4 regions of the Rathayibacter soli genome follow, and region 4 is predicted to be linked to each of the others. Evidence: predicted binding sites of a transcription regulator. Region 4 holds the regulator's gene; each other region holds the start of a gene.

Region 1 (7,469 bases), 1.7 Mb from region 4:
GGAACAGCGGCACCATGCGGCTGATGATGAGGCCGGCCAAGATCAACAGGGCGGGCACGGCTACGGCGATCAGCCAGGCGAGCCCGATGTCTTGGCGCAGCGCCATGATGATGCCGCCGATCGCCAGCATCGGGGCGCTGACCAGCATTGTGGCGCCCATCATGGCCAACATCTGCACCTGCTGCACATCATTCGTGTTGCGGGTGATCAGTGAGCCGGGCCCGAACTGCGACACCTCGCGTTCGGAGAATGCGCTGACCCGTTCGAAGACACCGTCGCGGATGTCCCGCCCCATCAGCATCGCGGATTTGGCTGCAAAGTACGTGGCGACGATCGCGCACGCTATCTGTCCGAGCGAAATGATGAGCATGACCAGGCCGGTTGACCAGATGTAGTTCACGTCGCCCTTGGCGACGCCCTTGTTGATGATGTCTGCGTTCAGGCTGGGCAGGTAGAGGGATGCCATCGCCGACGCGAACTGGAACAACAGCACACCGCCGAGCAGCCAGCGGTACGGCTTCAAATAGCGGATGAGGAGTTTTCCGAGCATGGTCTCTTTCGTGGAGTCGTGGGCTTGTCGCGGAACAAGCGATGAACCGCGCAGATCTCAGCATGGCAGTAACCACTGACATTTGTGGGGTGTGCACACGCGGCGGACGGTGCTTGCGGCCGGTACACAATACACGTGTTCGGCGGGAAGATCAACGGCTGGGCGAATGGTCACGATGAACCTTTCACTGTCGAGCACGTTCGGACACATCGAGCCCCTCCGCGATGTCTGCGTCCTGCGCCTCGGCCGCCGAGCGCAGCTGTACGAGCAGTGATGTACCGGCATCCGTCACCCTGAGTTCTTGACTGCGACGGTCGGTGACGCTGCGCGAGCGCACCTCGAGGCCGGCTGCGTCGAGCGATCCGGGTCGCTCCGTCTGCATCGCGCGGGCCGGATCGCTCCGTCTGCATTACGCGGTCTGGATCACGCCGCCTGCATCACGCCATCCGAGTCACGCCGTCTGGATCGCGCCGTTTTGGTCACGTCGTGTGGGTTATCCGGTTCGGGGTTGTTGTCGCCAGGTGGCGCGGCTGCGCATTCGGAGTGGTTTGCGTTCGGGGTCGTATTCCGGTGGTGGGATCATCCAGTAGGTGGTGCCCTCGCGTATGATTTTCCAGCCCTGGTTGTGGATGAGCATGTGGCTGAAACGGCAGAGTAATACTCCGTCGGCGATGTCGGTTTTTCCGTGGTCGGCGTGCCACTGGTCGATGTGGTGGGCTTCTAGATGTCGGGAGGTTCCACCGCAGAGCGGATCCATGCATCCGCCATCGCGATACCACAACGCGATCTTCTGTCTGGCGGTGAACAAGCGTTGCTCCCGCCCGACATCCAACGGGCCGCCGTGTTCATCGACAATGATCTGACGGCTGCCCGCGTCGCAGATGATGCGTTCCAGCAGTGCTGGTGGGACCGCTTCACCGGTCTCGAGCAGGAACCCGGTTCCTGTCAGGTTGCCGTTCTCGTCTGTGGTGTGGAGTGCTTCCTGGGTGGTGATCACGCGCAGGCCGGGCTGCAGGGTGCCGAACGCGATCGTCGGGTCGGCAAGTGTGCCTGCCCGCAACGTGTCCATCAGCAGGTCGAAGACGATCTGATCGTCGGTGCGCGGGTCCTCGACCAGTTGTTGCGCCTTGGCTGCCTCGTCTTTGTCGACGAAGCGTGGCCCACCACGTCGCGGCCGCATCCTCGCGGCAACAACCGAGTCGACCCATGCCGCCGATTCGTCATCGAACTCGATCCATGCCGTGCGCGCGCCCCGCGAATTGCGGTGAAAGGTGCACTTGCGTGCCTCATACCGTTCCTGCGCCCGCATGCTCACCCCGACCGGATCAATCCGGTCGCGCGCCCAACGCGCCTTCTTGAGTAGGTCGTCAGCGTTGTCTCCTGCCGCCTCGGCGATCACGTCTTCGGCGGCCTGACGCAGCATCTCCCCGTCGCACCGCTTGTTCGGCGTGCCGAGTCCTTTCAGAATGGCACAGGCGCCCTCCGACGTCAGACGACCCTCGGCGACCGCGCGGGTGATCGGCTCCGACCACGGCAGCACGACAGGCACAGTCTCCACGACCCCGGCCACCGGATCGTCAGGGTTCGCATCGTCCGTGTTCGCATCGCCGGAGTTCGGATCGGCGGTGTTCGGTTCGGCGAGCCGGCTCGCGTCATCGACCTCACCCATCGCGGTTCCCAGGCGCACCTGACGCCACGCCTCACCCTTGGTCGAGCCGGTGATCGACTGCACCAGTTCCGCGGCCGAGCGATGCCCGCTGCGCGCGGCCAAACCCTGATACCCGAGTTGACGATCAGAACGTTTGGCAACCACCCCCGCAGCAGCGGCGATCAGCGCATCAGTCCCGGAACGAAGAGCCGCCGAATCGGTGAGAAACCTCCGCAAATCGGCATCGTCAAACCGGGACAGCACCTCCGACGAGGAGACCGCACCGCCCAGGTCCGCTTCACGCGCAGCAAGCGAACCCGCCACCGCGTCAGCGGCTTCACGAATCTGCTGTGATACCAACGTCATACGGATAGTTTACCACATTTGTCGTAGTTATGTTCGAATGTGTATAGACGCTTGTACGCACCATGCTCGTATTAACGTCTGCCCTGGACGCGGTCCGGAACCCGCCGCCCAACCTAATAGTTCTCTGCGGAAGTGCGCCAACGCAGCCGACCGATCAACTCCGCGGAGCCGACCTTCAACAGCACTCGCCGGGACGCGACGTTGTCCACCTCAGCGTCTGCCTGCACCATCAAAGCGCCGCGGCGACCGGTGAACGCACCCAACACACGAAGCGCCTCAGCCGCGCAGCCGCGCCCACGCTCAGCCCCGACGACGAACCCATCCCCAAGCTCGACGCAACCAACGGCATCCGGTTGCTGCGAAAAGTTCGACGATCACGGTTCTCGCGCTGCGCACGACGGGCGACTCCGCTTGCCCGGTCGTCCCGGCTCGATGCGGCGTTGAAACAGTCGGCCCCGGTTGCCTTCGAGCCGGCACCAGAACTATTCGCGCAGGACACACCGATGAACTGCACCTGCGCTGGTTCTCTGACCCCGACCCTGACGTCACAAGCGCCGGCAGCGGCCTGCCAGGATTTGCGATAGTCTTGACATTATGCAGGTAAATACCTGCATAATGGGTTGATGGATGCGGACACGGTATTCAAGGCACTCGCCGATCCGAGTCGGCGCAGGCTTCTCGACATGTTGCACGAGCGGTCAGGGCTCACCGTGACCGAACTCTGTGAAAGCCTCGAGATGCGGCGCCAATCCGCGAGCCAGCACCTCGAGTTACTTGAGGCGGCAAACCTTGTCACCTCAGTGCGCGATGGTCGGCGAAAACTGCACTATCTGAATCCCGTCCCCATCCGCCAGATCCAAACTCGCTGGATCTGGAAATTCGAGGAGCCGCGTCTGAGCGCGCTTGACTCCATCAAGAACCGAGCAGAGGAGATCGCGATGACCGAGACGACAGTAGGCAAGGTTCCGGCATATGTGTACACCATCTACATCCGGGCGATGCCGGATGATGTTTGGCGTGCGCTGACCGATCCAGAAGCCACCGCACAGTTCTGGGGCCACTCCCAGGTCTCGGATTGGGCGGTCGGCGGCACCGTCGAACATGTCCGCGTGGACGGCTCCGGCATCGTCGATGCGCGAGGGGTCATTCTCGAAGCCGACCGGCCGCGTCGTCTTTCGTTCAGCTTCGACGACCCGAAGCAGCTCGAGAACCCCACATTCGAGGCGAGCGTGGTCAGCTTCGATATCGAGCCTGGGGGCGAGATCGTCAAGCTCACCCTCAGCCACACCCAGTTGCGCACGGTGCAGGAGTTGGAGAACATCGGGCAGGGTTGGCCGGCCGTGCTCTCGAATCTCAAAACACTGCTCGAATCCGGCGAGGTGCTGCCGCAGGCGCCATGGGAATTCCATGCCGACGAACGGGCAATGCGGATGGCCGAGAACGGATAGCCGAACCGATCGTTCCGATCGCAAGGAACCAACATCGTTCCGGCGAATCGGGCACCCGCGGTGCGGCCGTCGACGCAGTAGCACGCGGTCTGATGTCGTGGCAGTCAAGTGAGGTGCTTCGTTCGGTCGTCGACAGGCCGGCGGTGCCTGAGGGTGGTGTCGACGAGACCAACCGACCCCGGCAACGTGTGCGGCCCCGAGTACGCTTGAACTGGAATCGAGGACGTTTTGGTACTGCCCGTGGTCGTGGAGGTGCCATGCGCGTCGTGATCGGCGAAGACGAGGTGCTGCTGCAGCACGGCCTGCAACTCGTGCTTCAAGAGGGAGGACTCGATGTCGTCGCCGTCACCGGTGACGCCGCGAGCCTCGACGATGCCGTGGAACAGCACAGGCCGGAGCTGGTCGTCACGGACATTCGGATGCCGCCCACGCACACAGACGAGGGACTCGTCTGTGCATTGCGAATTCGCCGCGACCATCCGGAGATTGCGGTAATGGTGCTCTCCCAGCACGTGCAGCGACGCTACGCGCGGGAGTTGCTGAACGGCCAGACCGGACGTGTCGGATACCTGCTGAAGCAGCGGATCGCGGACATCGACCGCTTCTTGGGCGACCTGCGCAGGGTCGCCAGTGGGGGCACCGTGCTCGACCCTGATGTGATCGCGATGCTGGTTGCTCGTGCGAAGCTTTCGGACGGGGCAATCGGATCGCTCACTCGGCGGCAGCAGGAAGTTTTGGCGTTGATGGCGGAAGGCGACAGCAATGTGAAGATCGCCGCGCAGCTGTTCATCACCGAGAAGGCTGTGGTGCAGCACACCTCGAGAATCTATGACGCGCTCAACCTACCGATCGACTCCGATGCACATCGCAGGGTGCTGGCGGTCGTGCGGTATCTCGCGGAGTCCTGAGCCGTCGTACTTCGCGATTCCAGGTGCAGACCTGCACACGGCGCCGAGTGCGGCTAGTGTGCGAACATGGCAACTGTCCTCGACTGGATCGCGCACTCCGGTGTCGTACAAGGTGTGATTATCGGCGCCACGCTGGCATTCTTGACGGCCGTCGTCGTCTTGAACAGCGTGGCCAGGTCGATCACGACAACCGTGAACGGCTGGCGGTCGATCCGACGATCGGGCCAGCCCGACAACGGAATCCTTGTGCGAGCCGCGTGTGCCAAAGCGCTTCCTGCCGTCAACGCGTTCGAAGAGGCCGCCTACTGGACGACCACGGTCGATGAGTCAGGGCAAACCTTGAACGGGAGGAATGAGTACGTTCTACAGTTTCCGGCTGGCCAGTTGCCGCCGAACGACGCCTTCTGGTCTCTCACGGTGACGGATTCAGTCGGGTACATGGTGAGCAATCCGATGGGTCGCTCGAGTTTCAACGACCGTTCGCAGCTCACGCGGAGCTCCGACGGGTCGATCGCCATCTACCTGCAGCGAAACGCTCCTGCCGGGCACGAAGAGAACTGGCTGCCGACTCCGGCCGGCACATTCAAGCTGATGCTGCGTGCCTATCTTCCAGGCCCAGCAGTTGTCGATGGCACGTATCGCGTGCCCCCGGTCGTCAAGGCTCAGCATCAAGGCGCAGCGGCATGAACCGGCTGATTCTGAAATACGGCTATCCCATCACGATCGTCATCCTGGCGATCTTTGCATGGGTCATCTACCAGCGGTTGGCGGGCGGCTGGAGCGCGATCATCCCGCTCGCCGTGGCGGCAGTGGTCGTCTGGGTGCTCGGCGCAGCAGTTTTCATCTACGTCTGGCCGCGCATCACGATCGGCGGCTTCAAGAGAGCGATCCTGCGTCGCGGTTTCAGCGGCGGACCGATCCCGGTCAACAGCCTGTATGCCGAGCCCAACATCTCCTCGGCATCGGCTTCGACCGGAAGCTTGATGGGAACGGGAACCGACGACGTGCTCTACCTCGCCGGCTGGCTCGATCTGCGCAAGGGACCGCAGGTCTTGCATGTGCCGGACATGGCGGGCAGGTATTACAGCTTGCAGTTCACCGATCCGTCGAGTAGCGCCAATTTCGCCTACGTCGGCAAACGGACGACGGGGACCAAGGCGGGCGACTTCATTCTCAGCGGGCCAGGCTGGACGGGAAGCGTCGGCAGTGATCTGACGCAGATTTCTTCGCCGCACAATTCCGTGCTTGTCATCGGCCGGGTGTTCGTCGCGGACGAAAGCGATCAGCCGACCGCGTACGCGCTCGCGAAAGAGATACGGCTCACGCCGCTGCGGCAGTAGCGGAGCACGTGGCCGGGCGCAGTTTCACGAAACACGGGGGCCAACGCACAGACGGCGCGCCGCAGCAGCGGACTCAACCGGCAAACCCCAGGAAGACCAGAACCAATCGCTCGAGGTCAACCAGCTGAGCCGGAGTGAGTTTGCCGACCCGAGTGCGAATGTTCGTTCGACGCACGGTCGTCAGCTTGTCGATCATTGCAAAGCTCGCCACGAGTCGTTCGTCCACTGGCTGCCCATCCGCTCGCGTTTTGCCTCTTGCGACGCGTAAAAAGCGCGTTGATAATGGTGGGCAATCTCGACGACATAGGTCGCCGCCACCGTGGAATGACAAAGGTGTGGTGATGCAGATGAGATCCCAACGACGCACAATCGTGTTGGCTGGATTGGCCGGCTTATCAGCCGTTCTGGCGGCGCTGGCAGCAATCTGGCCGCAATGGATCGAGGCGTTCGGTTTTGATCCAGATCACGGCAGCGGGGCTCTTGAGTGGGCCATCCCAATCGCGCTCGCCGTCGTCACCGCGTTTTTCGCTCTGGCCGCGCGGCACAGTTGGCGCAGGGTTCGTGCGCTCGGACAGCCCGGGTGAGCGGTGATAGCCCATGATTGTGAGCCTTTACGCTGATCCTGGCTATGCGGGAGCCAGTCTCGATCTCGATGTGGGTGAGCATCAGTTGTTCGCTGGTGCAGGCCTGGCAGACGCCGTCTCGTCGATCCGGGTCGCGACCGGCTTCGTGGCCGTGCTCTATGAAAATGCGGATGCAAGCGGCGGATTCGGTCGATCCGTCGACCTGCTCGAAGACTGCCCTGACCTGGGCGTCATGGGCCTCGGCGACCTGGTCTCGTACGTTTCAGTCTTCGCGTCTGCGCGAGACATCCAGTCGTTCAACCACGGCACGGGCGTCACCGATACGACCCACGTCGTGTGGGCGCGCGGGAGCCTCGCCAACGGGCAGTATGTGCCCGGTCACTGGGAAGCTCCTCGCGCAACGGGCACGCAGCCGGTCGGTCCGCCCGTCGTGTCACCGGGCCCACTGCCCCAGCTGCTCCAGATCTCCAAACTGGACGGGTCCTCGTTCGTGGACCCCGCATTCGACACCAGCGCGGCCGACTGGTCGTCGGCGCTGGTCGGCGGCACAACATTCGACGGATCGTCCGCTCACTCCATGGAGTGGGTTTCCGTGCTCAACCCGACGCTCGAGCAGGATGATGAG
Region 2 (7,469 bases), 1.7 Mb from region 4:
CGAGTAACGCACGAGCGCAGCGAGTACGTGTATCGAGACCCCCGACCCCACAGCAACGCCCGGTCGGAGCGTGACGAACACGCTCCGCACGCGAGTGCTCCGGGTCAGTTCGTTCCGCTGCAGGTGACGGCTGCAAGACTTCCAGTACTGGTTTGCGATGCAACCGTTTTGCCATCGACGGTGATCGAGCAGGCGATGCTGCCGGTGTCGTCGATGCCATTGATCGCACTCAGAGTGAATGAGTGAAAGGAGAAGCTGCCCGAGGAGCCCTTCACTGTGAGGGTCTTGCTGAACGGCAGCGGCGTACTGCTCGATTGCTCAGAACCGAAGTTGCCGCCCGAGTAGGTGCTGTAGGTGACGTCGGCATCCTGTGCCGCACCAGTGATCGAGTACACGACGGTGTGCGTCGTCGCAGCTGCAGTGTGCTGGTCGCTGACCGCCTTGGAGATGCCGAAGAAGATGGCTGCGTAAAGAATCGTCATCATGATTGCCAGGATCAGGCCGATTGTCCCGATGGTCAATCCGGCAATCGCCGTTCCGCGCGGGCGGTGCTTCGCGATCAACCCGACAATTCCGAGTATGACGGCGATGACTCCCGCGCCGATCGCGAGATAGCTGACGAACGGCACGAAGGCGAAGACGAGCGCGAAGATGCCGACGATGAGGGCTGCGACACCGAAGCCGTTTCCGCTGCGCGGCGGCCGGGGCGGCAGCGGCTCGTTGAAGTCTTGGATCGGAGCGGATGGAAACTGAGTGTCTGACATGGAACTGTTCTCCCTAGTGACTGGTTAGTGATTGGATCGTGCTTCGTGGTTGAAACGTGCCTCGCTCAGAGCGACCGATGATGGCCGCGCTGTTGAATCAACGCCGTTGAATCAAGGAGATCAACGCGGCACGCTCAGTCGCCACGGCGATCCGGTCACAATGAGCCGACCGAAAGGATGGCTTCTCGCGCAGATGTCCCTCCATAAGGCGGTGGAGCAATGACGGTGGCGGCTTCTACCATCAAGACATGACCGTCGCTCCGCCGTCGCCCGCCAGTGGTTGGGCCGCGCCTGCGGTGCCGTTGCCTGCCGCGACCGGGCCTTCTGCTGCCCGTCGTGCCTGGGCTCGCACGGGCTCCATCACGCTCGCTGTCTTGTGTGCACTGCTGGCGATGTCTGTCGGAGGCAGCGACACAGGCACCGCGAGTACCTTCCCACCGGCGATTCAGGTGGTGATAAACATCGGGGTGTTCACCATGATCGGCGCCTCCGTGCTCCTGGTGTGGCGGCACCGGTTCCCTGTGCTGATCTCCGTCGTGGCGACGGCGCTCACCCTTGTGCTGCCGACAACCCCGCTGCCCGCGTTGATTGCGTTAGCCGCGCTCGCTGCGGCACGGCGCGGATGGTTGCTGTGGACGATGGTGGCAGCCACCTACTGCGCGACCGTGACGTCGTTCGCCTGGGATCTCACATCGCACCAGTCCTTCCTCGCCAGTTTCGTGAACTATCCCGCGGCGGGAAGCCCGGCACGGATGGCCCTGTTCTGGGTAACACCGCTCATCGCGGCTCTCGTCGTCGCACCGTTTGCCGCATTCGGGATCGCCCGCCGCATCCGGCGCGAGCGAGATGCGGCGCAACAGGGAAATGTGGCAGGGAGCCGAAACATCGCCGTGCTCCATCAGGAAGTGTCGCTCGAGCGGGAACGTCAGGAGCTCGCGCGCGAGTTGCACGACACGCTCGCCGCGCGGCTCAGTACTCAATCGCTACACGCGGGTGCTCTCGAGTTGACGGTGAGGCCGGACAATGTGCAGGCTGTCGCGGCGGCGCGCGTTGTACGTGAGTCTGCACAGACATCGCTCGATGATCTGCGGCACGTGGTCAACGCGTTACGCAATCCGTCCGCCGCATCCGTTGAAGAGGGCACCGGACTGAACAATCTGGGGGAGCTGGTCAATGCGTCTCTTCGGGAAGGCACGGACGTGCGAGCGCAGGTGCTGATCGGCGACCCGGCATCCTGCGACCCGGTGGTGGCGCACGCCTGTTATCGACTGGTGCAAGAGTCGATCTCGAACGTGCGTCGTCATGCGCCCGGGGCGACCCTGTACGTCGACGTGCGCGGCACACCGGAGACCGGACTCACCGTAAGCGCGGTCAATTGGCTTGTGTCCGGTGCTCCGTCGGCGGCGGCTGGCGGCGGGCACGGGCTCACCGGCATGAGCGAGCGCGTCGCGCTCGTCGGTGGCACGTTCCAGGCCGGCGTGACGCCGGAAAGGTCGTTCGCCGTCGTCGCGTGGCTGCCCTGGAAGCCGCAGTCGCTAAACTGACCTGCGTGACCGACCTCCGCAGCCCCATTCGGGTGCTCGTCGTTGACGATGATCGGATGGCGGCGGCTGGCATCACCGCAATTTTGGCTACATCGCCGGACATTGTTGTGATTGGGCAGTGCGCCGACGGTGACGAGGTGGTCGGAGCGGTCGAACAACTGAGACCGAACCTCGTGCTCTGTGATGTGCGGATGCCGCGGATGGGCGGGATCGCTGTCGCAAGGGCGCTGTCTGGGATGCCTGACAGCCCGAAACTCCTCATGATGACGGCGTTTGACGACGACGGCCGGGTGCTCGATGCGCTCACTGCTGGCGCGATGGGATTTCTTCTCAAGGACGAAGATCCGCGCCGGATCATCGATGCTGTTCTGAGCGTCTCGGCCGGGGATGCAGCATTTTCCCCCCGCGCGGCCCGGCAGGTGACGGAATGGGTGCGTCAGGCAAGTACTCCGGACACGCAGCGCGAGGCACTCGACAAGATGAGCATGCTCACCGACCGCGAGCGTCAGTTCGCGCTTGCGCTCGTCAGTGGCCCGACCGACGCGGAGCTCGCATCCCAGTTCTTTGTTGCCGAAACGACGGTGAAGTCCACGCTCGGGTCAATCAAGACCAAGTGGGGCTGCCGCAATCGCACGCAACTCGCCGTTGTCGTGGCGAAGTCCGGGCTGGCCTGACCGGGTGCCCGATTCGTGGGCCGCCGTCCGAATCACCTCGTCTGCATCACGAAGCTTGGATCGCTCCGTCTGCATCCTGCGGTCCGGATTACGTCGCCTGGATTACGTCGTCTGGATCATCCTGTCCGGGGTTGTTGTCGCCAGGTGGCGCGGCTGCGCATTCGGAGTGGTTTGCATTCTGGGTCGTATTCGGGTGGTGGGATCATCCAGTAGGTGGTGCCCTCGCGTATGATTTTCCAGCCCTGGTTGTGGATGAGCATGTGGCTGAAACGGCAGAGTAATACTCCGTCGGCGATGTCGGTTTTTCCGTGGTCGGCGTGCCACTGGTCGATGTGGTGGGCTTCTAGATGTCGGGAGGTTCCACCGCAGAGCGGATCCATGCATCCGCCGTCGCGATACCACAACGCGATCTTCTGTCTGGCGGTGAACAAGCGTTGCTCCCGCCCGACATCCAACGGGCCGCCGTGTTCATCGACAATGATCTGACGGCTGCCCGCGTCGCAGATGATGCGTTCCAGCAGTGCCGGTGGGACCGCTTCACCGGTCTCGAGCAGGAACCCGGTTCCTGTCAGGTTGCCGTTCTCGTCTGTGGTGTCGAGTGCTTCACGGGTGGTGATCACCCGCAGGCCGGGCTGCAGGGTGCCGAACGCGATCGTCGGGTCGGCAAGTGTGCCTGCCCGCAACGTGTCCATCAGCAGGTCGAAGACGATCTGATCGTCGGTGCGCGGGTCCTCGACCAGTTGTTGCGCCTTGGCTGCCTCGTCTTTGTCGACGAAGCGTGGCCCACCACGTCGCGGCCGCATCCTCGCGGCAACAACCGAGTCGACCCACGCCGCCGATTCGTCATCGAACTCGATCCACGCCGTGCGCGCGCCCCGCGAATTGCGGTGAAAGGTGCACTTGCGTGCCTCATACCGTTCCTGCGCCCGCATGCTCACCCCGACCGGATCAATCCGGTCGCGCGCCCAACGCGCCTTCTTGAGTAGGTCGTCAGCGTTGTCTCCTGCCGCCTCGGCGATCACGTCTTCGGCGGCCTGACGCAGCATCTCCCCGTCGCACCGCTTGTTCGGCGTGCCGAGTCCTTTCAGAATGGCACAGGCGCCCTCCGAGGTCAGACGACCCTCGGCGACCGCGCGGGTGATCGGCTCCGACCACGGCAGCACGACAGGCACAGTCTCCACGACCCCGGCCACCGGATCGTCAGGGTTCGCATCGTCCGTGTTCGCATCGCCGGAGTTCGGATCGGCGGTGTTCGGTTCGGCGAGCCGGCTCGCGTCATCGACCTCACCCATCGCGGTTCCCAGGCGCACCTGACGCCACGCCTCACCCTTGGTCGAGCCGGTGATCGACTGCACCAGTTCCGCGGCCGAGCGATGCCCGCTGCGCGCGGCCAAACCCTGATACCCGAGTTGACGATCAGAACGTTTGGCAACCACCCCCGCAGCAGCGGCGATCAGCGCATCAGTCCCGGAACGAAGAGCCGCCGAATCGGTGAGAAACCTCCGCAAATCGGCATCGTCAAACCGGGACAGCACCTCCGACGAGGAGACCGCACCGCCCAGGTCCGCTTCACGCGCAGCAAGCGAACCCGCCACCGCGTCAGCGGCTTCACGAATCTGCTGTGATACCAACGTCATACGGATAGTTTACCACATTTGTCGTAGTTATGTTCGAATGTGTATAGACGCTTGTACGCACCATGCTCGTATTAACGTCTGCCCTGGACGCGGTCCGGAACCCGCCGCCCAACCTAATAGTTCTCTGCGGAAGTGCGCCAACGCAGCCGACCGATCAACTCCGCGGAGCCGACCTTCAACAGCACTCGCCGGGACGCGACGTTGTCCACCTCAGCGTCTGCCTGCACCATCAAAGCGCCGCGGCGACCGGTGAACGCACCCAACACACGAAGCGCCTCAGCCGCGCAGCCGCGCCCACGCTCAGCCCCGACGACGAACCCATCCCCAAGCTCGACGCAACCAACGGCATCCGGTTGTCCGAAAATTCCGATTCCGCCGATCGCGAGCCCATTCGAGCGGAGTCGAATCTAGCAGAGCGTGGACACCGCCTGCGACCGCTGGGCCGGAGAATCAGACGCCAGCCCACGCTGCGGAACCAGCGCATCCGCCAGCGGCCACTGCGGATGCCACACCCCGGCATCGCGACCCGATCCATCGACGATTTGCTGTGCCATCGTTGGTGGGATCGCGCGAAGCTGCAGTCGCGCCGTCAACACGCTCTTGATCTGAGCATCCCACGTGAGTCGGGCCCGCGCCCGTGAGAGTGCGGCGGCCGGCCGCACGGCGCCCCAGCGCGACTGCTTAGCTGGCGATGTCGGTGGGCTCTGAGAGGCTGTCGATGACTATCACGAAAAGTGTGCCACGCTAATGCACTACGCGGAGAGTGCTCGCTGGAATCAGTGTTGCAGCCTCGGATGCGCGGCAGCCGCCGACGCGAGCGCCCCTGTGATGCTGTGTGAGCACCATCTCGTGCTCGCCGCAGAGTGGGCAAGTCGACAGTTCGGCGTGCAGGACGTGCTGCCGTCGCCGTGCCTGGCGTGCGGGTCTCGGACCGGCGCGCGGTATCCGTCTGGATGGGTATGCGCCGTCTGCGAGTGGGTGCACGGTGCCGTCCCTGACGAGGATTTCGCACGTCCGCGAGTAGACGTTGTCTACTACATCCGGTTCGACGATCGGATGAAGATCGGCACGACCGGCAACCTGAGGCAGCGGATGCGCACGCTGTGGCATGACGAGGTCATGGCGCTTGAGCGCGGCGGTCGGTCTCGGGAGCGCGCTAGGCATGAGCAATTTGCGTCGTCGCGGATCGGCGGGGAATGGTTCGAAATCTCGCCGGCGTTGGCGGCACACGTCGATCAGCTCCGCGCCGGGGTCGATGATCCGTGGGCGCTTTACGCGCGATGGGTCAGCGAAGCGATCGCACTTTGCTCATAATCACATCAGGTAAGCATCGACGAATAGTGGGCCACGGATCGCGCGTAACTGATCAAGAAGCAACGCATACGTGGGCCGGCTGAGGCCGGCGGCAATGACATCGTACGGGCCGAGCGCCGGGAGTTTTCCGGTGCGGATTCTGATCACCTCCCACCCCGTTGCCCGGATGACGCGGTCTTTGCGCTCGTCGACCTTCTGCCGGCGGCCGACGTGCTCGAGACCGTGCCGGCCTGTGCTGTCGTACTCGATGGCGATCCGCAACTCGGGTAAGAGCACGTCGGGCCATACCTCGAGATGGTCGAAGAACGGCCGCCCGAGCCGGATCGCGTTCATGCCGTGGGTCACCGCCAGCCGGTCACGCAGCCAGGTGCGCAACTCGCCCTCGATGGCTGAAGCAGGTTTGGGCGCGCACACGCTGACGAATGCTGTGGCAACGGGCAGATCCGGCGTCTTGCCGCACAGCGGCCGCGACTGCGCTGGCGAGCGTCTCGCAGCGGATGGCGTGGGCCGGCCTGTAGCAAGGCGGCGGCATTCTGGACACCAGCTCGAGCGTCGGCGTTCCTTGCCTGGGCGATTGCGTTGTTCGGCGGGCGTTGCCACGAAGATGTGGCCGGCATCGCACTGCCATCGCAGAAGGACCTCTGCGGCCGGCGGAATCTGGGTGAGCGTGATGCCGTGGTTGAGATCTGGGTGATACTGGCGGATCAGAACGGGGAACGGCGCCCAGACAGCCCGGTACGTGCCGACCGGATACGGCACCTCACGATCGTGAGTGAACTGTCGGCGCGCCCACCACTGCTGCACTGGCTCGGCCATGCTGGCCATCGTAGGCGCAGCCAGTGACAGACGTGGCTCTCGGCGGTCACGGAGTGTTGGCGGCGAATGCCGTGACAAGTATTTCTGCGAGCGGCTGTGCTTCTTCCAGCGTGATGCGCGGCCCTCCCGTAGCGGGCGCAGCACGAGCGCGGCCGGGATACTCGACACGCAATGTTGGTGTCGTCCCATGATCTGTCTCAAGCCCGTCGGCCAGGCGGATAGCCATTTCGCCAACCGTCGTCGTAGTATCCGCGGTCACGACGACATCGCGGCCAGCGCCGCGGGCGATGACCGTCAGCTTGAGCTTCGCTCTGCGCTCCTGCTGTCTGCAGAGTGCAGTCTAGAACGTGCAGTCTTCGATGCGCTCGTTGATCGTAGCCGCCCTGCCTATCGCCGGAGAGCGGTCGGCCGAGGCAACCCGATGCTTTCGATCAGGTCACCGAGGGCGCGATCAAGCTCCGTGCCGGCCTGGGTGATCTTGTTGATGCCGAAGACCCGCAGCTGCGCGCTCGGCACATCGAAGGTCACGACCGTTTCAGCTACGGCCTCAACTACGGCATCCGCTCCGGCCATCGCTTCGGAGGCTGCGTGGGCTTCCACGCGAATCGGCGAGTACAGCATCGCACCCGGCTCGAGCCGGAACAGGCGCGCGGCCAGGCCGTGATTGACGATCAGCCACACGATGCTCGACACCGAACTTCCGGCCGAGCGCATCAGTTC
Region 3 (7,469 bases), 900 kb from region 4:
CGCGCCTGGCGAGATCGTTCGTCTCGCCGATCAGCACGAGCTGCTCGTCGGACTTCTCAAAACCATCACACTCGAGGCAACTGTGCAGATGTGTCCCGTAATACCCGCGGATGCTCGGCACCGCCGGCATCTCCTCACTCAGGCCCGTTGCGATCAGCACGGCACGCGCACGATCGACACGTTCGCCCTCACCCCGGATGCCGTGAGCCACCACCACAAACGTGCCATCCGACTCGCGCGTCACCGACTCCACCCGACCCAACGCAACGTCTGCAGACGGGTAACGCTCAACCTCGGCGCGGCCGAGCTTGCGCAACTCCAGCGGGGACATCCCATCTCGAGTCAAGAAACCGTGCGAATACAACGTCGCCGCATTGCGCGGCCGATTGGCGTCGAAAACGAGCGTACTGCGGCGTGCTCGCACCAGGTTGAGCGCGGCCGAGAGCCCCGCAGGGCCGGCGCCGATCACGATCACGTCGCGGAGCGTGCCCTCTCCAGTGCCCGGCGACTCAGGCTGCGCGCTCATCGGCCGAGGCGGTCGGCCGCAGCCAAACGGGCGCTGAGCGTCTGAACGCGCGCCAGCGTCTCCGCCTTGCCGAGGATCTCGAGCGACTCGAACAGCGGCGGCGAGATCCGTCGCCCCGAAACCGCAACACGCAACGGTCCGAAAGCGACGCGCGGCTTGAGTTCCAACTCGTCGATTAGGGCTGTGCGCAGCGCGACCTCAACAGCATCATGCGTCCAGTCGTCGTCCCCGATCGCGGCAAGCACGGGCAGCGATGCAGTCAGCACCTCGAGCCCGTTCGCCGGCAGTGTCGCAAGCCCGTCATCCTCGTAGACGAGCGACGCGGCGTCCGTGAACAGAAACTCAAGCAACGCCGGCGCCTCGCCGAGCAGATGCATCCGCTCCTGAATGAGCGGCGTGGCCAGCAGCAGGATCTCGTGCTCCGCATCTGTCAGCGGCTCTGTCACGACGCCGGCGGCGACCAGATACGGCACGATGCGCTCTGCGAGGTCCGCGACCTCCAGCAACCGGATGTGGTCGCCATTGATCGCCTCCGCCTTCTTCAGGTCGAAGCGCGCCGGATTCGGGTTCACGTCCGCGATGTCGAACGCGGCAACCATCTCATCGAGGCTGAACACATCACGGTCGGCCGCGAGCCCCCAGCCAAGCAGCGCCAGATAGTTGACGAGTCCCTCCGGAATGAATCCGCGATCACGGTGATGAAACAGGTTCGACGACGGATCGCGTTTGGACAGCTTCTTGTTGCCCTCCCCCATCACGTATGGCATGTGACCGAAACGCGGCACGAACGTGGTCACACCGATGTCGATCAGCGCGTGGTAGAGCGCGATCTGACGCGGGGTTGACGGCAGGATGTCCTCGCCGCGCATCACGTGCGTGATTCCCATCAGCGCATCGTCGACCGGATTGACGAACGGATAGAGCGGATGCCCGTTCGGACGCACCACGACGAAATCGCTGAACGAACCGGCCGGGAACGTGATCTCCCCTCGCACGAGGTCGTCGAAGCTCAGATCGGTGTCCGGAACCCGCAACCGCAACGCCGGTTCGCGGCCTTCGGCACGGAATGCGGCCTTCTGCTCGTCGGTCAGGTCACGGTCGAAGTTGTCGTAGCCGAACTGCTTCGGCCGACCGGCTGCCTCGTTACGGGCGTCGATCTCCTCGGCATTGGAGAAACTCTCGTAGACGTGACCGGATGCCGTCAGCCGGGCAATCATGTCGCGGTAGATGTCATATCGCTGGGACTGGCGGTACGGCCCGCTGGGCCCCCCGACGCCCTCGCCTTCGTCCCAATCCAGGTGGAGCCAGCGCAGACCCTCGATGATCTGTGCGTAGCTTTCCTCGCTGTCGCGCGCCGCATCGGTATCCTCGATGCGAAAGATGAGCTTCCCGCCGTTATGTCGGGCGTAGGCCCAGTTGAACAGGGCGGTGCGGATCAGACCGACGTGCGGCGTGCCCGTCGGCGACGGGCAGAAGCGAACGCGAATGTCGCTACCGGTGGCGGTGGTGAACGGGTGTGCGATTGTCTCAGACATACACTGACGATCATAGTTTCTTCGATCTCGCTTTCCTGAGGGGTCGCACTGACGGGGACTCTATCCGCTGACGAGCACCTGATCAACGTAGCTCGCTTGCCGTAATCAATTTCTATCTCCTTTCTTTGCGAGTCTATCATTATTCGAATATTTGTTCTATATTGGGCGTATGAACAACACAGTCATCGAACCCGACGAACGTGAACCCCCGTTCGACGATCCCGCCGTCGAGGCCGGGTCGTTGGAGTTGGTGACGGCGCTATTGGACTCGGCCGGTGTGTTCGCGCGTTCGGTCGCCGTCTCGCAGGCCGCACAGCTGACCGCCATTCGCGAGGCGATCAAGACAGCTCGCCGAAACCCCGGGGTTTACGTGCCCGAATCATCTCCACGCCGGGAAGCCGTGACTCTGGCAGCGCGAGCCGTCGTGATGGAGTTATCCATGCGGCTGTCGCTGCCCGAAAACACGATCTGGGCTCAGTTTCACGAGGCAGACACGCTGATAGAACGGCTCCCCCGAACCTGGGAACGATTCTGCAAGGGGAATGTCGGGTACCAGAACGCGCGCGAAGCAGCGTCGGTGGCCTGGACCCTTCCGCACGACAATCCGAGCACATTCAGCGCACTGGACGACGCGCTGGTCGAGAAGGCAGCCCGTCTGACGCCGTCGCAATTCCGCAAAGCCGCGCGCGCTGCGCGAGAACGGATCCACCCGAAAGACGCAACCGAACGGCACCTGGAAGCCCGGGCAGATCGACACACGGAAGTCACGCCCCAAGAGAACAGCATGGCCGTCTTCTCGCTCTTCACGGACGCATCCACGATCATGAAGCTCGATGCACGCATCAACGCCGTTGCGCTGAGGCAACGCAGGGTGGAAGGCGAGAAACGCACCCTGGCGCAGCTGCGAGCGGACGCCGCCAGCGACATCCTCACCGGGCGCGGTACGAAATTTGAGGTCAAGGCGCGGGTGCACATCACAGTGCCCGTCACGATTCTGCTCGACCACCCCGAGCTGCTTGCCAAGGCCCAGACCGATCGGGCGGTGCTGGAAGGCTTCGGACCGATCGACGATGCGACTGCGCGCCTCCTGACCGCGGATGCCCCCAATTTCCGGCGGATCTTCACTGACCCGATCACCGGAGTCGACCTGAACATGGATCGCACAAGGTACCGCCCGACTGCGGCGCAGCGCGAGTGGTTGCGCCGCCGAGATCCAGACTGCGGATGCCCGACCTGCTCGATCCGAATCGACGCATCCGATCTTGATCACGTCACTGACTGGCAATTCGATGGCCTCACCAATGAGGTCAACCTTGTGCCGCTCAGTCGTGGTCATCACACTCTCAAACACCAGACCAAAATCACGATCACGCGCTCCGCTCACGGTCGGGTCGTCTGGCGAACGCCCACCGGCTTCGAGCGCGAAAACGATCCGCCGCCCTTCTGATTTCAGTGGTTTGGGCTCGCGGCGGGAGAGATCATCAACGCGACCGCCACTCCGATGCCTCAGCGCTGGACCTCAACCAGCAACACCCACGCGTTCATGGTCGCGCAGGCGATCGTCACGAGCATGCCCAGTGCAATCCAATACACACCGGCAGGCAGTGCCAACAGCACAAGTACGGCTCCGATCATGAACGGCAGGATCTGTGCCACCCCCAGCACGATCTTGACGGCATTCTCGGCAGCGGGCCGCAGCGGGCGCTCGTCAAAGATACGCATAAGCGAAACCGCCTGAATGAGCACGACGAACACACCTGCAATCACAAGCTCAACGCCCAACGCCGTGGCGCTCTGCCGAGGCACAAGCATCAGACCGGACGCCACAACCACGAGCACCAGCGACGCGATCGTAGCGGCGGCCCTGGACGGCAGCGCCTTCGATGCAAGGATCTCCTTGATCGTCACGGTGATGGCAACGATGATGAGGCCGGCCAGCGCAGCCCCGACACCCGCCAGCGCCACGAAAAAGCTCTCCCAGCCGGTCAACATCGACAAATCCATAAGGCCAGCGTAGAACCAAGACGAATTGACTGCCGCGGGTCAGGCTGCCGCGGGTCAGGCTGCCGCGGGTCAGGCTGCCGCGATGGCCGGCCCGAGCGACCACGCCGAAGTGTCAAGATCGACGATCACGGCCGTGGTGGCCGCGATGGCCGGAACCTTTTCGCTCCCGGCAGCGCCGACCAGATGGATGGTGCGATAGTCGCGATTGCTCGTCGGGCGGATGACCACCCCCGACGGCACCGACGCGGCATCCACCGCAAGAGACGGGATCAACGCGACGCCGAGTCGCGCTGCGACCATTCCGAGCACGGCCACGAAATTGTCCGTCTCGTACGCGATTGCCGGTTCGAAGCCGGACTTCTCGGCGAGCTGCAGCAGGTGGCCGCGGCAGCGCGGGCAGCCCGCGATCCAGCTTTCCGCAGCAAGGGCATCGAGCGCAACGGTCCCGGAGGCTGCCTGCGGGTGATCCCCAGGCAGCGCCAGCAGCATCTCGTCGCGCCAGAGCGGGGCCACGACCAGTCCGCGCGCACTGTCCTTGTGCGGGTCGACTCGATCGCCCGGATAGCTGAATGTGACGGCCAAATCGGCCTGTTGCTCGCGCACCGCCTGCACTGCTTCGGGAGGCTCGGCCTCGAGATAACTGATTCCGATCCCCGGATGAACCTGCGCCATCTTACCGAGCAGTTTCGGCACGAGTGTCGGCGATGCAGACGGGAACGCAGCAATACGCACTCGGCCCGCGCGCAGACCGGCGAGCTCCGACAGCTCACCGGCGGCCGCATCCAGCGCAGTCGTGATCGTGCCTGCATGCCGGGCGAGCACGCGGCCCGCCTCGGTCAACCGCACGCCGCGGCCTGCGCGCGCGACAATCGGCATGCCGATCCGCGTCTCGGCTCGCTTGAGATGCTGGCTGATCGCCGGCTGGCTGAAGCCCAGTGCAGCTGCCGCGGCCGTGATCGATCCGGTTTCGGATATTGCGCGCACGATGCGCAACGTGTGCGAGTCAAGTTCGAACCGCGACTCGAGCGACGGAACGAGGGTCATGACTCAATCATAACGTGCGGTTATCCTTCAGATACCACACTGCCACTGGAACAATATATGGACTCTTGCAAGGCTGGAACCATGACCACTGCTCTGGCATCCGCATCCATCCCCGCTTCCACGTCCGTCAAGACACCGCAACTGAGCCTCGCCGCAGCCCAAGCCCAGTTCGGCGGCGGTCACGGCTACCTGGCAGCGTGCACAATGGGCTTGCCGACGCGAGACACCATTCAGGCACAGCACGCCGATCTCGATCGGGCATACCACACCGGCACGGACTGCGCCGTGTACGAGGCTGCGGTAGCGGCGGGGCGGGCGAGCTACGCGCGACTCGTCGGTGTGTCGACAGACCGTGTCGCCATCGGCTCGCAGGAATCCGTCATGGCCGGCGTGATCGCGGCCTCCGCACCAGACGGCGCCGAGATCGTCTGCATCGACGGCGACTTCAGCTCGATCATTTTCCCCTTCCTGCAACAACAGCATCGCGGCGTGCACGTGCGGCACGTTCCGCAGGATGCCGTGGCCGAATCCGTCACGGAGCGCACCTGGCTCGTCGCCTTCTCGCTCGTGCAATCAGCGACCGGAGTGATTGCCGATGCGGATACCATCATCGCCGCCGCTGCACGCACCGGCACACGCACCCTCTGCGACCTCACACAGGCCGCAGGCTGGCTTCCGGTCGATGCCTCCAAATTCGACGCAACGATCGGTCACGCATACAAATGGCTGAGCGCGCCGCGAGGTGTGGCCTTCATGACCGTGAGCCAAGACTTCGCAGGCCGGTTGCGGCCCGTGCAGGCTGGATGGTACGCCGGCGATGACCCCTGGACGTCAACGTACGGCCCGAACATGCATTTGGCCGACGACGCTCGCCGATTCGACGTCTCGCCAGCCTGGCAATCGTGGATCGGCGCTGCCCCCGCACTAGACATGTATGCCTCGTTGGACATGCAGGAGGTGGCCGCATACGACATCGCGCTCGGCGACGCGCTCTGCGAAGGGCTCGGGCTCACAACCCGCGGCCAATCCATCGTCACCTGGCACGATCCGGACGGTGACCAACTCGCGCGGTTGACGGGCGCCGGCATCGTCGCATCCGGTCGAGCGGGCAATGCCCGCGTGGCCTTCCATCTGTGGAACGACGAGTCGGACGTGGACGCGGTGCTGAGGGCGCTTGGTCGCTGACGGGCCCATGCACGGGTCTCAATACGCGTGCTCGTTCCTCGCGCGCTACTCGACCACCGAGGCTACCTGCGAGGCGTCAGGCGCGGGCGCGCACCGGATTGCTGAGGGTGCCGATCCCGGAGATCTCGACCTCGACGACGTCTCCCGCACGCAGCGGCCCGACACCGGCCGGCGTGCCGGTCAAGATCACGTCTCCCGGCAGCAGCGTCCACACGCTCGAGGCATATTCGACGATGGACGGGATATCGTGCACGAGGTCGCTGACGCGACCGTCTTGACGCAGTTCCCCGTTCACCCGGGTGCGCAGCGTCGCTGCAGCGATGTCGAACTCGGTCTCGATCACCGGCCCGAGCGGGCAGAACGTGTCGAACCCTTTTGCGCGGGCCCATTGCCCATCGGCCTTCTGCAGATCTCGCGCGGTCACATCATTCGCGGCCGTGTAGCCGAACACATAGTCGGCAGCGTCCTTCGCTGAGACGTTCTTTGCGATCCGCCCGATGACAACCGCCAATTCGCCCTCGTGCTCGACCTGCCTCGACTGGGTCGGCAGCACGATCGCATCGTTCGGCCCGATCACAGCGGTGTTCGGCTTGAGAAAGAGCAGTGGTGCGGCTGGCGCCTCTCCGCCCATTTCGGCTGCGTGATCGCGATAGTTCTTGCCAACCGCCACGACCTTCGATCGCGGAATTACCGGTGCCAACAACGTGGCCGCCGAGAGCGGAACCCGCTCGCCGGTCGTGTTGAACCCGGAGAACATCGGATCGCCGTCGAGCATCACCAACTCGTTGTCGTCGAGGATCCCGTATGCCAGCGCTCCGTTGTAGCTGAATCGTGCGACCTTCACGTCACTACGCATCCAATCGCACGAGCCAGCCGTGCCGATCCGGGATTCTCCCATATTGAATGTCGGTGAGCTCCTTGCGCAGCGACATTGCCAGTTCGCCAGCCGGTGCATCCGCCGAGCCGATGGTGAAGTCCTCCGATTTGAGTTGCGCGATCGGTGTGACGACGGCGGCCGTGCCGCACGCGAACACCTCCGTGATCTCACCGGATGCGATTCCCTCGCGCCACTCGTCGACCGTCACGTCACGCTCCTCGACGCCATGCCCGCGGTCGCGGGCCAGCTGCAGCAGACTGTTGCGTGTGACGCCGTCGAGAATGCTGCCGCTCAGCCG
Region 4 (7,469 bases):
GCCGGAGGAGCGCCCGGAATTCACCTGTACACGTTCAACCAGCACGACACCGTCCTCGCCGTTCTCGAACGATGCGGCATTCTCACCACCAGCACCGAAAAGGAACCAGCATGACGCGCACGACCCCCTTCCCAACCGGGACGATCCTCGGCTACCCGAGAATCGGGCGCCGGCGCGAACTCAAGAAGGCCGTCGAGGCGTTCTGGGCAGGCACGATCAGTTCAGCCGAACTTGAGCAGGCCGCAGCGCAGTTGCGCGCTGTGACTCGGGAGCGCCTTTGTGCACTCGGGCTGGGGCGTGCCGACTCGTCGATTCCGGCAAGTTTCAGCTACTACGATCAGATGCTCGACGCAGCGGTCACGCTCGGTGCTGTGCCGGAGCGTTTCAGCACTCTTGTCGGGGAGGACGGATCGCTCGATCTGGCCGGGTACTTCACATTGGCGCGGGGCGAAGGGAACCGGGCGCCCCTGGAGATGACCAAATGGTTCGACTCGAACTACCACTACTTAGTGCCGGAGATCGGGCCGGAGACCGTCTTCTCGCTGGCGTCCGACCGCATCGTGCGCGAGGCCGAGGAGGCCGCGAACGCCGGCTACCGCACCCGCCCGGTGATCGTCGGCCCCGTCACCTTCCTCGCGCTGAGCAAACCCAGCGATGCGGCTCCTGCCGGATTCAGGCCGTTGTCGCGGCTCGACGAGGTGCTGCCGGTCTACCAGCAGCTCCTGGCGCGATTGAGCGCCGCCGGCGTGCAGTGGGTGCAGCTGGACGAGCCTGCCCTCGTGAGCGAGAGCATTGCGGATGCCCGTGCGGACGTTCTCGAAGCGGCCCGCGCCGCCTACGCCTCGCTCGGCGAAGCGACCGATCGGCCGGCGCTGTTCGTGGCGGCCCCATACGGCAGCCTCGATGACGCTGTGCCCGTGCTCGCGGGGAGCAACGTAGAGGCGATCGGTCTTGACCTGGTGCGCGGGTCGGTCCCGGCGGTTGCCGATCTCGATGACCCCACGCGTACGGCGCTTCGGGCCAAGACGCTGGTCGGCGGGGTCGTGGATGGGCACAACGTCTGGCGTGGCGACCTCGAAGCGGCGTTCGGCAAGCTGGAGAGTCTGCTCGCGTTGACGGTTAACGTCGCCGCAGCCACATCGACCTCGCTCCTGCACGTACCGCACGATGTTGACGATGAGCCTCGGCTCTCCGACGAACTGAAGAGCTGGTTGGCCTTCGCCGATCAGAAGGTCGGCCAAGTCGCGGTTCTTGCTCGTGGTTTGGATGACGGGCACGAGGAGATCCAGAGTGACTTGGACGCGGCATCCGCGGCACTTGCACAGCGACACAACGCCACAGGCGTGCGGGTCGCGGCCGTGCGTGAGCGTATCGCCGGGCTGTCAGAAGCCGACTTCCACCGCGGTGCCTATGCGGATCGCGTCGTTGCCCAGAATGCAGCGCTCGACCTGCCGTTCCTGCCCACAACGACCATCGGGTCGTTCCCGCAGACCGGCGAGATCCGCCGGAGCCGTGCTCACTTCGCAAAAGGAGACCTCAGCGAGGCGGACTATCGCGAGGCCATGGAGGCCGAGATCCGTCGCGTGATCGACCTGCAGGAGGAGATCGGCCTTGACGTGCTCGTCCACGGGGAGCCCGAGCGCAACGACATGGTGCAGTACTTCGCCGAGAACCTCGACGGCTTCGTCGTGACCCAGAACGGATGGGTGCAGTCCTACGGCAGTCGCTGCACGCGTCCATCCATCCTCTGGGGCGATGTCTCGCGGCCGAACCCGATCACCGTGGGCTGGTCCAGCTACACGCAATCGCTGACGACGAAACCGGTCAAGGGGATGCTCACCGGCCCTGTGACGATCCTTGCCTGGTCGTTCGTGCGCGACGACCAGCCGCTGGGCGACACGGCCAACCAGGTCGCGCTGGCTCTACGGGACGAGATTGCGGATCTGCAGGCCGCGGGCATCCGGATCATCCAGGTCGACGAGCCGGCGCTGCGCGAGCTGCTGCCGCTGAAAAAGAAGGATCAGCCCGCCTACCTCGACTGGTCGGTCGGATCGTTCCGGCTTGCCACCGCAGGTGTTGAAGCGCAGACGCAGATTCACACGCACCTGTGTTATTCGGAATTCGGTGTGGTCATCGACGCCATCAAGAACCTTGACGCGGATGTGACGAGCATCGAGGCAGCACGAAGCCGGATGGAGGTCGTTGCCGACATCAAGACCAGCGGGTTTGATCACGGCATCGGGCCGGGCGTCTACGACATCCATTCGCCCCGCGTGCCGTCGGTCGCCGAGGTGACCGAACTGTTGCAGAAGGCGCTGGATGCGATCCCGCCGCGACAAGTTTGGGTGAACCCGGACTGCGGGCTCAAGACGCGCGGCTATGACGAGACTGTGGCGTCGTTGAAGAACATTCTGGAGGCGACGCGCGCCGTGCGCGCAAACGCCGTGGCGGTCTAACCCGCTTGCCTGCCTGTGCGCACGGTCCGTGCCCACTGACGAGATCGAAACGTGGGCGCGGGAGACTCTAAACGGAGCGGAGCACGGCGACGACCTTGCCGAGTACATCGGCGAAGTCGCCGACGATCGGTTCGAACGCACTGTTTCGCGGGAGCAACCAGGTGTGACCGTCGCGCTGGCGGAAGACCTTGACCGTGGCTTCGCCGTCGAGCATCGCCGCAACGATGTCGCCGTTCTCGGCATCGCTCTGTTGACGAACGACGACCCAATCGCCGTCGCAGATCGCGGCGTCGATCATCGACTCTCCGACGACTTTGAGCATGAATAGCGTGCCGTTTCCGACAAGCTGGCGCGGCAGCGGGAAGACCTCATCGATCTGCTCTTCCGCAGTAATCGGGATGCCGGCAGCGATTCGGCCGACCAGCGGCACCATGGCGGCGTCGCCGACCGGGGTCGAATTCTCGAAGTCCGCACTGTCGCCGGTTGTGCTGGGGATGTCGATCAAGATCTCGAGGGCACGCGGACGGTTCGGGTCGCGTCGAAGATAGCCGCTCAACTCGAGTTGGTTGAGCTGGTGTGTAACGCTGGACAGCGAGGCGAGCCCGACGGCATCGCCGATCTCGCGCATGCTGGGCGGATAACCGCGCTGGCTCACCGACCTCTGGATGAAGTCCAGAATCGACAGTTGCTTCTCACTCAGAGACTTGCGCCGCCGGGTGCCCCGCTGCTTCGGTTCGTCGCCCTTGCTCGCCACGTCGTGCGTCCCTTCTCGCCATGCGACCGCTCGATTCGGATGAGCAAACACCGTTCGGATAACCGAATGTCGGTGGTGCCTGGTTGCATGTGATCCAGACAGTCGAAACTGTATCTGCTGAACCGCCACAAGGCAAACACCTGTTCGAGCGTGTCTGAAACTTTTTTGACATTTGTACGAAGATAGGGTTGAAATCACGTGACTTCGAAGATATATTCGGAACAGAGTTTCGTATCCGGCGGTTCCGGCCGAACGCCGGATACGAATCAATTCACTCGGGTCGGCCTCACCGGAAACGGTGCGACCGGTTCCGACGAAGCGGCCAGGAGGCAGTCATGAGCACCGCGAGCATCGCACCGGCAGCGCGAATGCGCCTGCGTCTCACCCGACGCGGGCGTGTGGTGTTGACGGTACTGACCGCGACGCCGTTGCTCGCCGCACTGCTCGCTTTTGGGTTCAATGGGGCAGCGGCCGCAGCGTCCGGCGGTGGAAACACCACTTCGTTTTCGCACGTGACTGTGACGACCGGAGAGTCACTGTGGAAGATTGCCGAAACAGTAGCCCCGTCCGCCGATCCGCGCGACGTGGTCGCTGCGATCACCGATCTCAACCAGCTGTCCACGTCGGTGCTCGTGCCCGGCCAGCGTCTTGCCATCCCGGCTCAGTACGACCGCTGACCGCGGTTCTGTGGGCCCGGCGAGGCAGCGCCGAAGCTCTAGCATTGAGGGGTGAGTTCACTTTCTGATCTGCCACTGCGTGACGACCTGCGAGGAAAGGCTCCGTATGGGGCGCCGCAGAAGCATGTGCCGGTCGCGTTGAACGTGAACGAGAACACGCATCCGATCCCCGATGCCGTTGCGCGGGACATCGTTGCGGCGCTGTCGGATGCGGTCGGTCGCGCGAATCGCTATCCGGATCGTGAATTCACCGAACTGCGGCACTCGCTTGCCGGCTATCTCGGTCATGGACTTACGGCTGACAACATTTGGGCAGCCAACGGGTCCAACGAAGTCTTGCAGCAGATCCTGCAAGCATTCGCCGGGCCCGGAAGGAGCGTTCTTGGCTTCGCTCCGACGTACTCGATGTACCCGATCCTGGCGAACGGAACCGGAACGCGGTGGGTCGCGGGGGACCGCGGCGACGAGTTCAGCGTGTCGCCCGCGCATGCTGTCGAGTGGATCAATCGCACTCACCCCGACGTCATCCTGCTGTGTGCGCCGAACAATCCGACAGGAACGCCGTTGTCGTTGGATGTGATTGCCGCGGCATACGAAGCGACCGATGGGATCGTCGTTGTCGATGAGGCCTACTCCGAATTCATGCCAAAGGGTCAGCCGAGCGCGCTGACGTTGCTCCCCGGACGCGACCGCTTGATCGTCTCCCGCACGATGAGTAAGGCGTTTGCGTTCGCCGGCGTGCGACTCGGCTACCTCGCCGCTGACCCCGCGGTGACGGATGCGATGCGCCTGGTCCGTCTGCCCTACCACTTGTCCGTGCTCACGCAGGCTGCCGCGATCGCCGCACTGAAGCACGCCGATGAGATGCTCGCGATGGTCGACGACATCCGCGCCCAGCGTGACCGCATCGGGCAGGGCTTGACTGCGCTCGGCTACCTCCCGCACGACAGTGGCAGTAATTTCGTTCTATTCGGAGGTGTCGCCGACCCGCACGCGATGTTCGAGGCGCTGCTGGCCGACGGGGTATTGATCCGCGACGTCGGCATTCCCGGCCACCTTCGCGTGAGTGCTGGCACGCAGACCGAGACGACCGCATTTCTCGATGCGGCCGCACGCTTCAGCGTGCAGGCGAACAGTGTCATCGCGCCGCTAGGGTTGTGAATCATGAGCACCGGTACGCGCATCGCGCAGCTTCAGAGAGAGACGACAGAGTCGAGCATTGAGTTGTCCCTCGACTTGGATGGCTCGGGGATTGCGGACATTCATACCTCTGTGCCGTTCTTCGATCATCTGCTCACCGCGTTCGCGAAGCACTCGTTGACCGATCTCTCGGTCCGCGCATCCGGCGACGTCGAGATCGACGTGCACCACACGGTCGAGGACGTTGGGATCGTGCTCGGCAAGGCGATCGTGCAGGCTCTGGGAGACAAGAGTGGCATCGCCCGCTACGGCGACGCCCTCGTGCCGCTCGACGAAGCCCTCGTCCAGGCGGTCGTTGACATTTCAGGCCGACCCTACCTCGTGCACGCCGGCGAGCCCGCAGGTTTTCAGTACCACCTGATCGGCGGTCATTTCACCGGATCCATGGTGCGGCACGTGTTCGAGGCGATCGCGTTCAACGCAGCGCTGACAACGCACATCACAGTGCTCGGCGGACGTGACCCGCACCACATCGCCGAGGCGGAGTTCAAGGCGTTCGCGCGTGCATTCCGTCAGGCCAAAGCGCTTGACCCGTTCATCGTCGGTATCCCGTCGACAAAGGGCGCCCTGTGATTCAGCCCTTGGTCGTCGTCCTCGACTATGGGTCTGGGAACGTGCATTCGGCCGCGAAGGCGCTCGAGGCGGCCGGTGCCCGAGTACAGCTCACAGCCGACGCGGCGCGCTCTCGCGAGGCGAACGGACTCGTGGTGCCCGGTGTTGGCGCATTCCATGCCGTCATCGACGCACTGCGTGCGGTGCGCGGCGACGAGATCATCGACCGTCGATTGGCAGGCGACCGGCCGGTGCTGGGCATCTGCGTCGGTATGCAGGTGCTGTTCGAACACAGTGTGGAGTTCGGAACGGATGTGGACGGGCTTGGCGAGTGGCCCGGCGAGGTCACCGAACTGCGCAGCGAGATCCTCCCGCACATCGGCTGGAATACGGTCGAAGCTCCTGAAAGCTCCGTCCTTTTCGACGGCGTTCGCGATCAGCGCTTCTATTTCGTTCACTCCTTTGCGGCACATGAGTGGCAGATCGAGTCGGGCCGCGCCTTCCGGGAGCCGGCGCTGACGTGGGCGACGCACGGGTCGAGGTTCCTGGCGGCGGTCGAGAACGGGCCGCTTTCTGCCACGCAATTTCATCCGGAGAAATCCGGCGAAGCCGGCATCCGTCTGTTGCGCAACTGGGTGAACGGCCTGCGCTAAATTTGAGGCTTGTGCCGGAATAGGCGCGGTCACTGCTATTCGAGGATCGAAAACGACCATGAGTGAGTTCAACAGAACACCACGTCTTCTGCTTTTGCCCGCCGTCGATGTCGCGGCGGGCAAAGCGGTTAGGCTGACGCAGGGCGAGGCCGGCTCGGAGACCAACTACGGCGACCCGGTGGCCGCTGCGGCCGATTGGGCTGCCCAGGGCGCGGAGTGGATTCATCTCGTCGATCTGGATGCCGCGTTCGGGCGCGGCGACAACCGTGCCCTCCTGCGTCGGGTGATCAAGCAGGTCAGGGGCGTCAACGTGGAACTGTCCGGCGGTATTCGCGATGATGCGTCACTGGAATCCGCGCTGGAAATCGGCGCCAAAAGGATCAATCTCGGCACTGCGGCGCTGGAGAACCCCGAGTGGGCTGCCAATGTGATCACGCGTTACGGCGAAGCCATCGCCGTCGGCCTCGACGTGCGCGGCACGACCCTGGCGGCGCGAGGCTGGACAAAGGACGGCGGGGATCTGTGGCAGGTCATCGACCGGCTCGAAGAAGCCGGATGCGCGCGCTACGTCGTGACGGACGTCACGAAGGACGGCACCCTGCAGGGCCCGAACATCGAATTGCTGCGGGCTGTGACGGCACGAACGGCGCGGCCCGTGATCGCCTCCGGCGGCGTTTCAAACCTGGACGACATTGCCGCCCTGCGGGAGCTCGTGCCGTCCGGCGTCGAGGGTGCGATCGTGGGCAAGGCGCTTTATGCGGGCGCGTTCACACTGGCGGAAGCCTTGGACGTTGCCGGGGACTGATTCGCACGCGAGTGATGCGCGCGCCAGTGATTCCGCCGGCCAGCCCTGGGCCGGGCGGCACTTCAGCGCGAACACCTCGGCGACCGACGACGGCACCGTCACGCCGGCATTGGCTGTCGCACTCCAGGCATTTCACGACGGTCACGGCGGGCCAGAGGCTGTCGTGGACGCGTTCCGCGACGCGCGGTTGCTGGTTCCACTGGTCTCGCACCTCGCGGAGGCAGGCGTCGACGAACACGGTCGCCGGGTGGACAAGAAACAGGAACTTGCGATCGTCACGGTCGCCGGGCCGGAAGGCCGCAATGTCCTGCCGGTCTTCTCCTGTGTTGCGACCATGAGTGCGTGGAATCCGAAAGCGCGGCCCGTGCCGCA

The links. Region 4 encodes LexA, which represses DNA repair genes until DNA is damaged. Its sites were predicted from a motif close to TCGAACANNTGTTCGA; they were not measured.
Region 1: a site for LexA is predicted at 2,586-2,601, ahead of QU604_RS16930 (DUF222 domain-containing protein). Genes of this name have one in related genera too.
Region 2: a site for LexA is predicted at 4,641-4,656, ahead of QU604_RS17050 (DUF222 domain-containing protein). Genes of this name have one in related genera too.
Region 3: a site for LexA is predicted at 2,205-2,220, ahead of QU604_RS13090 (HNH endonuclease signature motif containing protein). Genes of this name have one in related genera too.

What each region holds. Positions count from the first base shown of each region.
Region 1 covers NZ_CP133020.1:3,620,649-3,628,117, forward strand. Annotated here, with positions in the region: gene QU604_RS16920 (ABC transporter ATP-binding protein) at 1-550, opposite strand, end outside; gene QU604_RS16925 (winged helix DNA-binding protein) at 735-932, opposite strand; gene QU604_RS16930 (DUF222 domain-containing protein) at 1,044-2,564, opposite strand; partial or broken gene QU604_RS22115 (hypothetical protein) at 2,678-2,911, opposite strand; gene QU604_RS16940 (ArsR/SmtB family transcription factor) at 3,188-4,012, shown strand; gene QU604_RS16945 (response regulator) at 4,270-4,920, shown strand; gene QU604_RS16950 (DUF1214 domain-containing protein) at 4,987-5,607, shown strand; gene QU604_RS16955 (DUF1254 domain-containing protein) at 5,604-6,260, shown strand; gene QU604_RS16960 (hypothetical protein) at 6,334-6,471, opposite strand; gene QU604_RS16965 (hypothetical protein) at 6,608-6,844, shown strand; gene QU604_RS16970 (hypothetical protein) at 6,864-7,469, shown strand, end outside.
Region 2 covers NZ_CP133020.1:3,641,358-3,648,826, forward strand. Annotated here, with positions in the region: gene QU604_RS17035 (DUF308 domain-containing protein) at 105-764, opposite strand; gene QU604_RS17040 (sensor histidine kinase) at 1,013-2,308, shown strand; gene QU604_RS17045 (response regulator) at 2,314-2,982, shown strand; gene QU604_RS17050 (DUF222 domain-containing protein) at 3,099-4,619, opposite strand; gene QU604_RS17055 (GNAT family N-acetyltransferase) at 4,733-5,026, opposite strand; gene QU604_RS17060 (hypothetical protein) at 5,027-5,173, opposite strand; gene QU604_RS17065 (GIY-YIG nuclease family protein) at 5,367-5,933, shown strand; gene QU604_RS17070 (zinc-ribbon domain-containing protein) at 5,934-6,749, opposite strand; gene QU604_RS17075 (hypothetical protein) at 6,796-7,008, opposite strand; gene QU604_RS17080 (hypothetical protein) at 7,137-7,469, opposite strand, start outside.
Region 3 covers NZ_CP133020.1:2,810,395-2,817,863, forward strand. Annotated here, with positions in the region: gene QU604_RS13080 (NAD(P)/FAD-dependent oxidoreductase) at 1-526, opposite strand, end outside; gene gltX (glutamate--tRNA ligase) at 523-2,061, opposite strand; gene QU604_RS13090 (HNH endonuclease signature motif containing protein) at 2,231-3,508, shown strand; gene QU604_RS13095 (hypothetical protein) at 3,568-4,065, opposite strand; gene QU604_RS13100 (LysR family transcriptional regulator) at 4,135-5,109, opposite strand; gene QU604_RS13105 (aminotransferase class V-fold PLP-dependent enzyme) at 5,191-6,294, shown strand; gene QU604_RS13110 (fumarylacetoacetate hydrolase family protein) at 6,371-7,138, opposite strand; gene QU604_RS13115 (branched-chain amino acid aminotransferase) at 7,143-7,469, opposite strand, start outside.
Region 4 covers NZ_CP133020.1:1,910,775-1,918,243, forward strand. Annotated here, with positions in the region: gene QU604_RS08670 (methylenetetrahydrofolate reductase) at 1-114, shown strand, start outside; gene metE (5-methyltetrahydropteroyltriglutamate--homocysteine S-methyltransferase) at 111-2,456, shown strand; gene lexA (transcriptional repressor LexA) at 2,524-3,210, opposite strand; gene QU604_RS08685 (LysM peptidoglycan-binding domain-containing protein) at 3,546-3,887, shown strand; gene QU604_RS08690 (histidinol-phosphate transaminase) at 3,939-5,048, shown strand; gene hisB (imidazoleglycerol-phosphate dehydratase HisB) at 5,052-5,660, shown strand; gene hisH (imidazole glycerol phosphate synthase subunit HisH) at 5,657-6,292, shown strand; gene priA (bifunctional 1-(5-phosphoribosyl)-5-((5-phosphoribosylamino)methylideneamino)imidazole-4-carboxamide isomerase/phosphoribosylanthranilate isomerase PriA) at 6,351-7,097, shown strand; gene QU604_RS08710 (SseB family protein) at 7,048-7,469, shown strand, end outside.